Regions from separate parts of the Kocuria sp. KKT182 genome, predicted to be linked through region 1. Evidence: riboswitches for the same ligand, from Rfam matches in the RefSeq annotation. Region 1 holds a riboswitch; each other region holds the start of a gene.

Region 1 (3,176 bases):
AGCAGGAAGGGGATGCGCCAGCCGTAGGCGGCGAACTGCTCCTCGCTCATGACGTTCTGCACGATGAAGAACGCGCCGGTGGCCAGCAGCATGCCGGCGGAGGAGCCGATCTGGGTGAAGGACCCGAAGAACCCGCGGTGGCGGGCCGGTGAGTGCTCCACGCTCAGCAGCGCGGAGCCGCCCCACTCGGCACCGGCGGACAGGCCCTGGAGGATGCGCAGGACCACGAGGCCGACGACGGCCCACCAGCCGATCACCTCATAGGTGGGCAGCAGGCCGATCAGGGTGGAGGCCACGCCCATGAGCAGCAGCGAGGCCACCAGCAGGGCCTTGCGGCCGATCCGGTCCCCCAGGTGCCCGGCGATGATCCCGCCCAAGGGTCGGGCGATCACCCCGACCGCGAGCGTGGCGAAGGACGCCACGATGCCGCCGAGCTCGGTGGCCATGGGGAAGAACTGGACGTTGAAGACGAGTGCGGCGGCGGTGCCGTAGAGGTAGAAGTCGTACCACTCGATGGTGGTCCCGGCGAAGGCCGAGGCCAGGACGCGCTTCTTGCCGTGGACGATGCTGCTGCGGCCCGGGGCGGCCGTGGTCGTGGTGCTCATGCGTCAGGCTCCTGGGGTTCGGTCGGCGTCGGCCGTGACATCGGTCGTGGCGCCGGTCCTCGCGTCGCCGATGGCGTTCAGGCCCTCCGGCAGGGTGCCGTTGATGAGGTAGTCGCCGAGGGCTCGGGCGCGGAAGGCGATCGGGTTGTGGGTGGCCACGGTCTGGGCGTTGCGCCAGTGCCGGTCCAGGCCCTTGGCCGTGGACGTGGCGGAGGCGCCCACGGTGAGGAACAGGTCCTGGGCCGCGCCGAGCGCCAGCTCCGGCACGGTGACCTGGGCGTGCTCCACGGCGATCTCGGACTCGTGCAGCGCCGCCGGGAGGGCCCCGGTGAAGTCCGGCCGGTCGGCGCCGGCCGCTGCGGCGGCGGCGATCCCGGCGTCCAGGGCGCGGGCGGCGTGCAGGACGGTGGCCTCGGCGGCGAAGGCCTTGGCGGAGATCCGCCCGGTGGCCTCCTGGATCAGCGGGTCGTCGCGGAACGGCAGGCCGAGCCCGGTGTTGAAGGTCCGCCGGCGTCCGGCGATGGTCTCCACCGCGTCCCGCCGGGCCGCCCGGGCGATGCCGGCCAGCACGGCCAGCAGCACGAGCTGGAAGAAGGCGGCCTCGTGGACGGCCTCCGCGCTGCCGGCGGTGCGGTCCAGCACGGCGTCCTCCGGGACGCGCACCCGCTCGAAGACCGCGGTGCCGGTGCCGGTGAGCTTCTGCCCGAAGCCGTCCCAGTCGTCCTCGAGCGTCACGCCCTCGGCGTCCGTGGCGACGACGGCGAAGCGCCGCCCGTCGCGGCCGTCCAGGGCGGCCGAGACGCGGGTGTAGTCGCAGAAGACGGAGCCGGTGGCGTAGAACTTCCGGCCGGTGAGCTCCCAGCCCTCGGCGGTCCGGCTCAGCACGGTGTTCAGGGTGCCCAGCGCGTTGCCGCCCTTCTCCGTGGAGGCGTTGCCGACGGTGGCTCCGGCCAGCACCCGCGGGTACCAGACCTCCTGGAGCTCCCGGGGCAGGAAGCGCAGGGACTCCACGAAGCCGTGGTGGGAGCGGTAGAGGTGGGCGATGTTGGAGTCGGCCTCGGCCAGGTCGACCAGCAGCCGGGTGAAGTCCTCGAGGCTGACCCCGGGGCCGCCGTGGGCCGCCGGGACGCGCAGGGCACCGAACCCGGCCCGGTCCAGCCGGCCGACCTCCGCGTAGGGCAGCGCGCGCCGGAGGTCCCGGTCCAGGGCGCCGGCGGCGATCTCCGCGAACAGCGGCCGGAAGTGCTCCCGCAGCCCGGCGTAGTCCCCGGGCAGGCCGGCGGCGAGGTCCGTGCCGGCGCGGGGATGGGCGGTGGTCTCCTCGACCGTGCTCGGGGTCATGCGGGGGTCCTCTCGGTCGCACCGAGGATTGCCGGTCGGCCGGTCGCGCCGGGGGCGGGCCCGGTGGCGGCAGCGCCGGAGGCTGACGTCACGGACCGACTGCAGATCCGGGATCTCCATCGGTTCTGGCATTAGCACCCTGACCCCGGTGGAGGGCGGGTTGCTGCGGCGTCGTCGAGCCAGATCTCTCAGCCGCTCTGAATGGGGCGCTTGCCATGGCATCAGACCGCCCGGTCCGGGACCAACCGGATGACGGGCGCACGTCATGGAATGTCACGACGGCGTCACAGAAGGTCACGTCCTCCGCGGTGGTGTAGCGGTGTGCCGCAGGAGACCGGATCAGTAGACCGGCTGGTCCGGGTCCACCTGTGCCGCCCAGGCGAGCACCCCGCCCTCGAGGTGGCGGACCCGCTCCTCCCGCCCGGCGTAGAAGGAGCGCAGCGCGGCGAGCGCGGTCGCGGAGCGGGCCCCGGCCTTGCAGTGCAGCACGAGGTCCGTGCCACGGGCCTCCGGGGGCAGGGCGTCCGCGCCGCGGTCGAGGATCTCCTGCAGCGGGACGGGCACGGCGCCGTCGATGGCCACGAGCTCCCGCTCCCAGTCCTCGCGCACGTCCACCAGGGCGAAGGACGCCTCCCCGCGCTCCCGGCGCTCGAGCAGCCGGGCCAGCTCGGCCGACCCGACGGTCTCGGAGGCGTCCGCGCCGGGCAGCGCGCAGACCGCGGCGGGCTGGGCCACCGCGGTGACCGGGGCGGCGTCGGGATCCGGGGTGAGCCGCATCTCGCGCCAGGTCATCGCGAGCGCGTCGTGCAGCAGCACCCGTCCGAGCAGGGGCTCCCCGGTGCCGGTGACGAGCTTGACGGCCTCGGTGACCATGACCGCGCCGACGGTGGCGGGGAGCATGCCGAAGACCCCGCCCTCGGCGCAGCTGGGCACCTCGCCGTCCGGCGGGGCCTCGGGGTAGAGGTCCCGGTAGGTGGGCCCGTGCCCGGCCCAGAACACGCTGACCTGCCCCTCGAAGCGCAGGATGGAGCCCCACACGCAGGGTGTTCTGGTCAGGGCGGCGGCGTCGCTGACCACGTAGCGGGTCGCGAAGTTGTCGGCGCCGTCCAGGACCAGGTCGTACCCGCCGATGATGTCCACGGCGTTGTCCGCGTCCAGCCGGACGGGGTGGGTGCGGACCTCCACCAGCGGGTTGAGCGCGGTGACGGCCTCGGCGGCGGAGACGGCCTT
Region 2 (3,176 bases), 890 kb from region 1:
CACCGGGAGGAAGCGCCGTGACCGTTCCCGATCCGCTCCCCGCCGCGGAGGAGCCGGAGGACCCCTTCGTGGTGAACCGGGTCTCCGACGCCGAGCTGGACGTCTCCGTGCCGTTCGAGGTCGAGGCCTCCGAGTGGGGATTCGACGGCTCCGCCGACGAGGCCGGCGGCGGCTGGGGCTCGGCGGGGGACTACGGCCTCGAGTGAGCACCCCGCGGGTCCCACCGGCGCTCCGGACGTCACCGTCCTCCCGCACGACGGAGGCCGCAGCCCGACGGGCTGCGGCCTCCGTGCGCTCCTGTCCGCCGGCTATGCCGACAGCGGGAGGGACGAGGGGTGGAGCTTGAAGAACGGGTGCCGTCCGGTCGCCGCGAGGGCTCCGGGAACGAGGAGCTGGCGGTACTTGGCGCACCATTGCGCCGTACCCTCCGTGTGCTCCGCCGCGGCGGCCAGGTCGTCGGCCTCGGGGCTCAGGTACTCCTGCACGTCCCCGTCGGTCGACGTGAGACGGACGAGGTGGAGATCGGGGAGGGCGGTGACGGTCACGTCGATCCACTCCTCGCGCTGGTCGGTGGTGATGGCTGTTCTTTCTTCGGACATGGTCATGTTTTCTCCTGACGTTCTTGCAGGCATCCGATGGCGTTGCCCGCCGCTTCGTCATCCGATCCACCCGGGAACATCGGGTTGGCGCGCAGCGGGTCGGAGCCCCTCCACGGTTCCGCCGGGGATCGTCGATCTCCGGCCGAGGGCGTGGACGCCGCATCTCGAGAAGCAGGTTCAGGCTACCCCGCGGCACCGACACCTCGACAAGCGAGTCGTGAGTTGTGTCACTGAAACGTAATGCGCGGGGCCGTCGCCTGCGCCGTCCCCGGTCCTACGGGACCCATTCCAGCGCAACGATGTGTCGTCGAGATGTCCGGGCGGTGACACCCCGGGGAAGGCCTGTGCACAGGAGGGGGCACCGGATCCGGCCAGGTCGCCGCACGCGGACACTGTTCGGCCGATGTGGTTCAATGGGGAGAGCTTCAAGAGACCCGGTCGGCAAGCTCCGACTTGACCGGGCACCAACCCCATGTTCACGGGTGGTTCGGATGACGAAGCGGCTCGCATCGCCGCAGCAGCGGTACCCGGTGCGAGCAAGAGCGCACGAAGGATCCCGGTCATGTCCGACCCCCGCCACTCCGCCGCCCGCACGGGCGCGTTCCCCCAGCCCTCCCACGCCGTCCCGGCCACCGGGGACGGGACCCGCCGCGACCCCGCGCCGAGCGTCCCGGCGATCAGCGTCTCCGCCATGAGCGTCGAGGACTACGCCCGCGTGGTGCAGGTCCGCACCGAGTTCGTGGACTTCCTGCTGGCTCCGGCCCGCGGGGAGCTCGCCGCCGCGGCCTGAGGCCCGCCGCCGTGGACCTCCTCCTGGACCGTTCCGTGCTGCTGGGGGTGCGCACCCCGGAGCGCTGCCCCGAGCTGGCCGAGGTCCTGCGCCGGCACGGACACCGGCGGCTGTTCCTGCCCGCCACGGTGCTCGGGGAGCTGCTCGCCGAGCGGCCCGACGAGACGCTGTGGGCGGAGCAGCTCGAGCTGCGCTTCCCGGGCCGGGTCCTCCCCGCGGACGCCGCCGTGGCCCGGGCGTGGGGAGCACTGGCCGCGACGGGGGCGGCCGACCCGCTCGCCGGGCTCACCGCGGCCACGGCCCTGGTCCACGGGCTGACCGTGCTGACCGCGGAGCCGGGGCGGTACGCCGGCACCGGGGCGCCCGTACTGGATGCGTCCCCCGCCCGCCGGTAGCCCTCAGACGGCCCGGCGGTGCCGGCGGCTGCGCCCCTGCCCCTGCGCCGAGAGCGCCACGGCGCGCTCGTAGTGCTCGAGCAGCTGCCCGACCAGCACGTCCCACGTCCGGCCCTGGACCGCCGCGTGCGCCGCGACGCCGAACGCGGCCCGCTTCGCCTCGTCGCCCAGGAGATCCGCCACGTACCCGCGCAGCGCCCCGAGATCGCCCGGGGGATAGAGCCAGCCGGTGCGGGACCGGTCCACGAGGTCGAGGGGACCGCCCCGGCCGGTCGCGACCACCGGCACCCCCGAGGCCATGGCCTCCTGGATCGTCTGGCAGAACGTCTCGAACTCGCCGGGGTGGACGAACACGTCGAAGGACGCCATGATGCGCGCCAGGTCGGCACCGCTGCGGCGCCCGGTGAAGTGGGCCTGCGGGAGCCGGCGGCGCAGGGCGTCCTCCTCCGGGCCCGAGCCCACGACCACCAGGCGGGTGCCGGGCAGGTCCGCGACCGCGGAGAGGTCCTCGACCTGCTTCTCCGGGGCGATCCGGCCCACGTAGCCGACGATCCGCCGGCCGCCGCCGACCTCCTCCCGCCACCGCTCGTCCCGGTGCCGGGGGGAGAAGCGGGTGGTGTCCACCCCGCGCCGCCACAGGTGCACGTCCTGGACGCCGTGCTCGGTGAGCTGCCGGACCGCCGCGGTGGACGGCGCGAGCGTGAGCGTGGCGAGGTTGTGCATGGAGCGCACGTGCCCCCACAGGAGCTGCTCGAGGAACGGGGCCCCGTACTTGGCCGCGTAGCCGGGCACGTCGGTCTGGTAGACCGCCACGCACGGCACCCCGAGCTGCTGGGCCGCCAGGATCGCCCGGCGGCCCAGCACGAACGGGGAGGCCACGTGGACCACGTCAGGCCGGAAGCGCTCCAGCTGCCGCCGCACCCGGGCCACGGTCCCGCCGGCCACCCGCACGGCGGGGTAGCCGGTGAGCGGAACGGCTGGCAGCCGGTGCACCGGCACCCCGTCGAGGTCCTCGACGACCTGCTCCGCCGGGCGCCCGAGCGGCGCGGGTTCGTAGGAGGGCGCCACGACCACGACGTCGTGCCCGCCGGCGACCAGCTGCTCGACGACCCGCAGCACCGAGTGGGTGACTCCGTTGAGGTGGGGGAGGAACTGCTCGGCGACCACGGCGACTCTCATGCTCCCGAGCCTGCCGGGGCCGGGCGACCGGACGGCGAGCGGGGCGTGGCCCGCCGGTGAAGGCGCCGTGAAGCCTCGGCCGGGGTGCCGCCCGGGCGTGGGAGGATGGTCGGTGATGAACTCCCAAGGCCTGTCCTCCCCCGCTGCACGCCCGGACCGCCGGGGTGTGCCCATGCCGCTGTGGCTGCAGGGCGTGCTGGAACTCGGCTCCGT
Region 3 (3,176 bases), 930 kb from region 1:
GACCTGGTGCGCGACGCCTGCGCGGCGTTCGGCGCGGTCCTCGACGGGCTCGGCGACGACGACTCCTGGGCCGCCACTGGCTGCCCGGGGTGGTCGGTCCGGGACCTCACCCACCACTGCGCGATGGACGCCCTGCGGGGGCTGGTCGCGCTGCATACGCCCACCACCGCCCGCCCCGACCGGGACGCCGCGACCTACTGGACCGACTGGGGCGGCGATCCCGCGGGGGCCGCCGAGGCCCGGCGCCACACCCGCGTGGCCGCGTCCATGGTCCTGGACTGGGAGCCGGTGCGCGCCCTCCACCGCGAGACCACCCGGGCGCTCGTGCACGCCGCGCAGCACTGCGGCGACGGCGCGGTCCGCACCCAGGGGCACGTGCTGCGCGTCGAGGACCTGCTGAGCACCCTCGCGGTGGAGGCCACGGTCCACCACCTGGACCTGATCCAGCACCTGGACGGCTCCCCGGGTCCCGCCGTGGACGGGCTCGCCGAGGTCCGCCGGGTCCTCACCGACCTGTGGGAGCGGGAACCGCTCGAGCACTGGAGCGACGAGCACTTCGCCCGCGTGGGCACCGGCCGGGCGGAGCTGACCGCCCAGGAGCGTGCGGAGCTGGGCGCGCACGCGGACCTCCTGCCGCTCTTCTCCTGACCCTCCCCCCTCCGCGAGGTCGCCGACACGTGCAATCCCGCGGAGGAAGAAGGAGGGGGAACGGGTTCCGTGCCAGGCTGGGGGCATGAGCCGCAACGACCCCGCCGTCATCGACCGCCTCATGACACGGCCCGGCCGGTGGGCCGTGGTGGGGCTGACCGGCAACACGGCCCGTCCGGCGCACTCGGTGGCGAAGCGGATCCGGGACGACCTCGGCATGACGATCGTCCCGGTCAACCCGAAGGGCGAGCCGGTGCACGGCGAGCCCGGCCACCGCACGCTCGCCGAGGTCCCGGGGCCGATCGACGTGGTGGACTGCTTCGTGAACTCCCGCCGCGTCGGCGCGGTGGTGGACCAGGCCATCGCCGTGGGCGCCGCCGCGGTGTGGCTGCAGCTGGGCGTCGTCGACGAGGACGCCGCCGCCCGGGCGGAGCGGGCCGGCCTCGACGTGGTCATGGACACCTGCCCCCTGATCGAGCTCCGGTCCCTGCTCCGGCGGGGCTGGACCCTGGACCCGGGCCGGACCCCGCCGCTCGCCCCGCCCGGCTGAACGACCCGGCTGAGCGACCCGGCGGAGCCGCCCGAACCGGGTGGGCGCAGGCCCGATGCGGGCCGGGACCGTCCCCGTGCGGCGGGACCGCACAGGGGTTGCACCCGGTCAGGGGCCACCCGCTAAGCTGTCCCCCGACGACGATGACGAGTCCCGACACGAAGCTCTGGCTGGTCGGGCGGCAACCCTCTCCCGTAGCGGGGTGCCCCAGATGAACATCGGGCCGCGGTGCACGTGCTCCGCGGCAAGTACGGCGCCCACCAGTGCGTCGGACCCGCGGGCAGGTCTCCACGACGCACGGGCGCGGGTCGGCATCGACCCGGGAGGAACACCCCATGAGCAAGCGCATCGCCCTGAACGCCTTCGACATGACCTGCGTGGGCCACCAGGCCCCCGGTCTGTGGAAGCACCCCCGCTCCCGGGCGGACGAGTACAACACGATCGAGTACTGGACGGACGTCGCCCAGGTCCTGGAGAAGGGGCTCTTCGACGCGCTGTTCCTCGCGGACGTCGTCGGGTACTACGACGTCTACCAGAACTCCGCGGCGCCGGTGATCCGGGACGCTACCCAGATCCCGGTCAACGACCCCTTCATGCAGATCTCCGCGATGGCGGCCGTGACGAAGCACCTCGGCTTCGGCGTGACGAGCGCGATCACCTACGAGCAGCCGTACCCGCTCGCCCGGAAGTTCGCGACCCTCGACCACCTCACGAAGGGCCGGATGGGCTTCAACGTGGTGACGTCCTACCTGAAGTCGGCCGCCGAGAACCACGGGCTGACGGAGCAGATCTCCCACGACGAGCGCTACGAGATCGCCGAGGAGTTCATGGAGGTCTGCTACAAGCTCTGGGAGGGCTCCTGGGAGGACGGCGCGGTCCGGCGCGACCGGGTCAACGGGGTCTTCGCCGACCCGGCGCTCGTCCACCCGATCCAGCACCACGGCAGGTACTTCGACGTCCCCGGCATCGGGCTGACCGAGCCGTCCCCGCAGCGCACGCCGCTGATCTTCCAGGCCGGGGCCTCCTCCCGCGGGCGGGCGTTCGCCGGCCGCCACGCGGAGGCGGTGTTCGTGGGCGGCATCCGCCCGGACCTGACCCGGGTGGTGACCGACAAGCTGCGCGACGAGGCGGAGGCCGGCGGCCGGAACCGGGACGACCTCAAGATCTTCGCCATGCTGCACGTGATCGTCGACGAGACCGACGCGAAGGCCGAGCAGAAGCGCCGCGACTACGAGCGGTACGCGGACACCGACGGCGCGCTGGGCCTCGTGGGCGGCTGGTCCGGGCTGGACCTGGGCCGCTACGACGAGAACGACGTCCTGGAGTACATCAAGACCGACTCGATCCAGTCCTTCCTGACCCCCTTCACCACGGCCGACCCGCACAAGAAGTGGACGATCAAGGAGGTCGCCAAGCACATCTCGATGGGCGGCATGGGCGTGCCGATCGTCGGGTCCCCGCAGACCGTGGCCGACGAGCTCGAGCGGTGGATCGACGAGGGCGGGCTGGACGGCATCAACCTCGCCTACCACGTGTCCCCGGGCTCGTTCGAGGACTTCGTGGAGTGGGTCGTGCCGGAGCTGCAGAAGCGCGGCCGCTACCGCACCGGCTACGAGGGCACCACGCTGCGCGAGAACCTCTACGGCAAGGGGCAGACCAAGGTGCTCGGCACCCACCCCGCCGCCGCGTTCCGGGGCGCCTACGCGGGCAGGCCCTCCGCCGCGGACACCCCCGCCCGCCAGCTGGCCCTCTGACCCCCGTCCCCTGACCCCGCGGCTCCGCCGGGAGCACGGGGCAGGGCACGGACGAGGGGCCCCCGCGTGCGGGGGCCCCTCGTCCGTGCCGGGTCAGGACGCCGGTGCGGCGCTCCAGCGCAGCAGGGCCGCGACGTCCGTGCCGTGGGGCAGCGCCCCCGGCGGCACGAAGACGGGGCGGCCGTCGGTCAGCACCGCGGCGCGCACCAGCGCGGCGTCGGCGG
Region 4 (3,176 bases), 860 kb from region 1:
CCCGGCGTCGCCGCGGGCCAGCACGAAGCTCGCGTCGAGGCCGAGCCGGCCCTCGGCGTCGGCGAGATCGGCGAAGCGGGCCGGCACCGCCCCGAGGGCCACGGTGGTGTCCAGGACCTGGTCGTAGAGGGGGAACGCCGCGGGCAGGGACGAGTCCCGGGCGCCGAGGCCCAGCTCCACGAGCCGGCGGTGGGTCGCCAGCTGCAGGTCGGCGGCCGCAGACTCGAGCTCCTCGCGGGTCGAGCGCCCGGCCCAGTAGGCCTCCAGGGCCTTCTTCAGCTCGCGGCGGCGGCCGATCCGGGGGTAGCCGGTGATGGTGGCGGCGGGGAACGGGACAGTGGTCATGGTGGTCTCCTGAAGGGGTGTCGAGGGGTCGTGCGGAACGGTGGGTGGGCGCGTGCTCAGGCGGGGAGCAGAAGGTCCTCGAGCGCGACGGGCACGTGCGGGACGCGCGGGAGGTCCACGTGCTCCAGCAGGTCGAGCGCGGCCCCGTGCTCGTTGAAGGTGTAGAGGTGCAGCCCGGGGGCGCCGGCGTCCAGGGCGGCGCGGGCCAGCCGCGCCGCGAAGGCCACGCCGGCGCGGTGCCGCTCGGCAGGACCGGGCGCGTCCTCCAGCGCGGCGGCCAGGCCCGGGTGGGGCGCCAGGCCCGCCAGCCGGCACAGCGTCCGGAGCCGCCGCGGGTCGGTGACCGGCATGATCCCCGGGACGATCGGGATCGTCACCCCGGCCGCCCGCGCCGCCGCGACCAGGCGCTCGTAGCGCTGCGGGCGGAAGTAGACCTGCGTGATCGCGAAGTCCGCCCCGGAGCGCTGCTTGGCCAGCAGCACCTCGACGTCGTGCCGGAAGGACGGCGACTCCGGGTGCCGGGTCGGGTAGGCGGCCACGCCCACGGCGAGCCGGCCGGCCGCCAGGGCCGCGGTGTGGCGCTGCTCGACCTCGCGCACGAGCTCCACGAGCTCGCCGGCGTGCCGCAGCTCGCCCGGCTCGGCCCCCGGGTCGAGGTCGCCGCGCAGGGCCAGGACGCCCCGGACGCCGCGGCGGACCAGTGCGGCCACGGTCTGCTCCAGCTCGGCCCGGGTGCTGCCGACGCACGTCAGGTGGGCCAGGGGCCGCAGGCTCGTGCGCGCCAGGAGGTGGTCGAGCAGGGCGAGCGAGCTGTCCCGGCGCTGCTCGTCCCCGCTGTACGTCACCGAGACGTGGTCGGGACGGGTGGGCTCGAGCTCCTCGATGGTCCGCAGCAGCGTGTCGGCGCTCGCCGCGCTGCGCGGCGGATAGAGCTCGTAGGACAGGGACGGCGGCGCCGGCCGGGCGGTCGGGCGTGGTGTCACGTTCTTCCTCCAAGGGTCACCCCGAGGGAGGGCAGCAGCCGTCCCGGAGTGGACCCGGGAGGCTGCGACAGCTCCATCGGTCCTGGCGGGAGCACCGTTCCGCGCACCCCGTGGCGGGGGCGCGGATGGTTGCTGCGGCGTCGACGAGCCAGGTCTCTCGGCCGCTCTGGATAGATGCAGGACCCATTCCAGCGGCTGCCCCGCCGCGCTGCCAAGTGCGGGCGCCCAGAAGACGCCGGTGCGCCGACTGTGACGACCGCGGCGTCACAGGACGCAACACGGACGCGCGACGACGCACCGGCGGCGAGGCCCATGAGGAGCGCAGGTCCGGGGCCGTCACGATCCGGTCTCGGGTCTTGCCGGGCCGGGGCGGGCGGCCTAGTCTTTGACAACCAACAGGTTGATCAAGGAATCAGTTGACGAACACCGTGGATCCCGGCGACGACGAGCTCGACAGGGCCTTCCTGGCCCTGGCCGACCCGGTCCGCCGCCGCATCGTCGCCCGGCTCAGCCGCGGACCGGCCACGGTCACCGAACTGGCGGAACCCTTCGCGATCTCCCTCCAGGCGGTCTCGAAGCACATCCAGGTCCTCGAGCAGGCGCAGCTCGTCACGCGCACCCGTGACGCCCAGCGCCGGCCCGTCCACCTGGACCCCGCACGGCTCGAGGCGCTCACCGCGTGGATCGACCGGTACCGGCTGGTCCGGGAGGAGCAGTTCCGCCGCCTCGACGCCGTGCTCGACACCCGAGCCGCGGACCGCGGCCAGCACACCCAGGACTGAACCATGGGACACGCACTGCACCTGACCGTCCCCGACGGCCTGCCCTTCATCGACTTCGAGCGCGAGTTCGACCACCCCGTGGCCGACGTCTTCCGCGCCCACGCCGACCCCGAGCTGTTCCGGCAGTGGATCGGGCCGCGCGGGCTGCGGACCCGGATCGACGGCTTCGAGTTCCGCCCCGGCGGCGCCTACCGGTTCGTCCAGCGCGGCGAGGACAGCACCGAGGAGTACGCCTTCCGCGGCGTCTTCCACACGGTGCGCGAGAACGAGCTCGTGGTCCAGACCTTCGAGTACGAGGACTGGCCCGACGCCGTGGACCTGGAGTACCTGCATTTCGAGGACCTGGGCGACGGCCGGTGCCGGCTGCGCGGGCACACCGTCCACGCGTCCCAGGAGGCCCGCGACGGGATGGTCGGATCCGGCATGGAGAAGGGCGTGGCCGAGGGCTACGAGCGGCTCGAGGAGCTGCTGGGCGGGCGGACCGCGCAGGGCGGGGTCTGACCGTGGACTGGACGCTCGAGGTGGTGCTGGTGCCGGTGCGCGACGTCGACCGGGCCGTGGAGTTCTACCGGGACCAGGTCGGCTTCCACCTCGACCACCACACCACCACCGAGCAGATGGACATCGCCCAGCTGACCCCGCCCGGGTCCGGCTGCTCGATCGTGGTGGGCAACCTCCCCGCCCACCGGGAGATGGCCCCCGGATCCCTGCGCGGGCTCCAGCTGGTGGTCGCGGACGCCCGGGCGGCCCGCGAGGAGCTGCTGTCCCGGGGCGTGGAGGTGAGCGGGATCACGGTGCTCGACGAGCGGGACGGCGGCACCGTCTTCGGCTTCAGCGACCCCGACGGCAACTCGTGGGCGGTCCAGGAGCTGCGGGTCCGCGCCGAGCGCCCGCTGATCCCGCCGGAGCACCGCCTCTGACACCGTCACCGGCGCCGGCGACGGCCGCGCACCGCGGCATGTCCTGTGCCCGTGGCCCCGGCGGAGCCGCGGCTCCGCCGGATCAGTCCTGCGGGGCGTGCTCGGCCCGGCGGCCGAGCACCTTCGAGGCCAGGGCGATGAGCGCC

What was found. A riboswitch is a leader RNA that binds a small molecule or an ion and turns the genes downstream of it on or off. The one in region 1 is predicted to bind S-adenosylmethionine.
Region 2: linked by a shared signal. The riboswitch ahead of ACZ2G1_RS17155 (hypothetical protein) and the one ahead of ACZ2G1_RS13215 (acyl-CoA dehydrogenase family protein) in region 1 are both predicted to bind S-adenosylmethionine.
Region 3: linked by a shared signal. The riboswitch ahead of ACZ2G1_RS08725 (LLM class flavin-dependent oxidoreductase) and the one ahead of ACZ2G1_RS13215 (acyl-CoA dehydrogenase family protein) in region 1 are both predicted to bind S-adenosylmethionine.
Region 4: linked by a shared signal. The riboswitch ahead of ACZ2G1_RS09050 (methylenetetrahydrofolate reductase) and the one ahead of ACZ2G1_RS13215 (acyl-CoA dehydrogenase family protein) in region 1 are both predicted to bind S-adenosylmethionine.

What each region holds. Positions count from the first base shown of each region.
Region 1 is NZ_CM145757.1:2,812,804-2,815,979, reverse strand. It holds gene ACZ2G1_RS13220 (MFS transporter) at 1-605, opposite strand, end outside; gene ACZ2G1_RS13215 (acyl-CoA dehydrogenase family protein) at 609-1,946, opposite strand; SAM riboswitch class I at 2,060-2,154, opposite strand; gene moeB (molybdopterin-synthase adenylyltransferase MoeB) at 2,286-3,176, opposite strand, start outside.
Region 2 is NZ_CM145757.1:3,701,601-3,704,776, forward strand. It holds gene ACZ2G1_RS17145 (hypothetical protein) at 18-206, shown strand; gene ACZ2G1_RS17150 (hypothetical protein) at 309-605, opposite strand; SAM riboswitch class IV at 1,023-1,148, shown strand; gene ACZ2G1_RS17155 (hypothetical protein) at 1,162-1,389, shown strand; gene ACZ2G1_RS17160 (PIN domain-containing protein) at 1,401-1,784, shown strand; gene ACZ2G1_RS17165 (glycosyltransferase family 4 protein) at 1,788-2,963, opposite strand; gene ACZ2G1_RS17170 (cell division protein PerM) at 3,079-3,176, shown strand, end outside.
Region 3 is NZ_CM145757.1:1,887,405-1,890,580, reverse strand. It holds gene ACZ2G1_RS08735 (maleylpyruvate isomerase N-terminal domain-containing protein) at 1-648, shown strand, start outside; gene ACZ2G1_RS08730 (CoA-binding protein) at 734-1,198, shown strand; SAM riboswitch class IV at 1,341-1,455, shown strand; gene ACZ2G1_RS08725 (LLM class flavin-dependent oxidoreductase) at 1,534-2,952, shown strand; gene ACZ2G1_RS08720 (baeRF2 domain-containing protein) at 3,046-3,176, opposite strand, start outside.
Region 4 is NZ_CM145757.1:1,953,643-1,956,818, reverse strand. It holds gene metE (5-methyltetrahydropteroyltriglutamate--homocysteine S-methyltransferase) at 1-345, opposite strand, end outside; gene ACZ2G1_RS09050 (methylenetetrahydrofolate reductase) at 402-1,328, opposite strand; SAM riboswitch class I at 1,399-1,505, opposite strand; gene ACZ2G1_RS09045 (ArsR/SmtB family transcription factor) at 1,757-2,110, shown strand; gene ACZ2G1_RS09040 (SRPBCC family protein) at 2,114-2,611, shown strand; gene ACZ2G1_RS09035 (VOC family protein) at 2,614-3,030, shown strand; gene ACZ2G1_RS09030 (amino acid permease) at 3,113-3,176, opposite strand, start outside.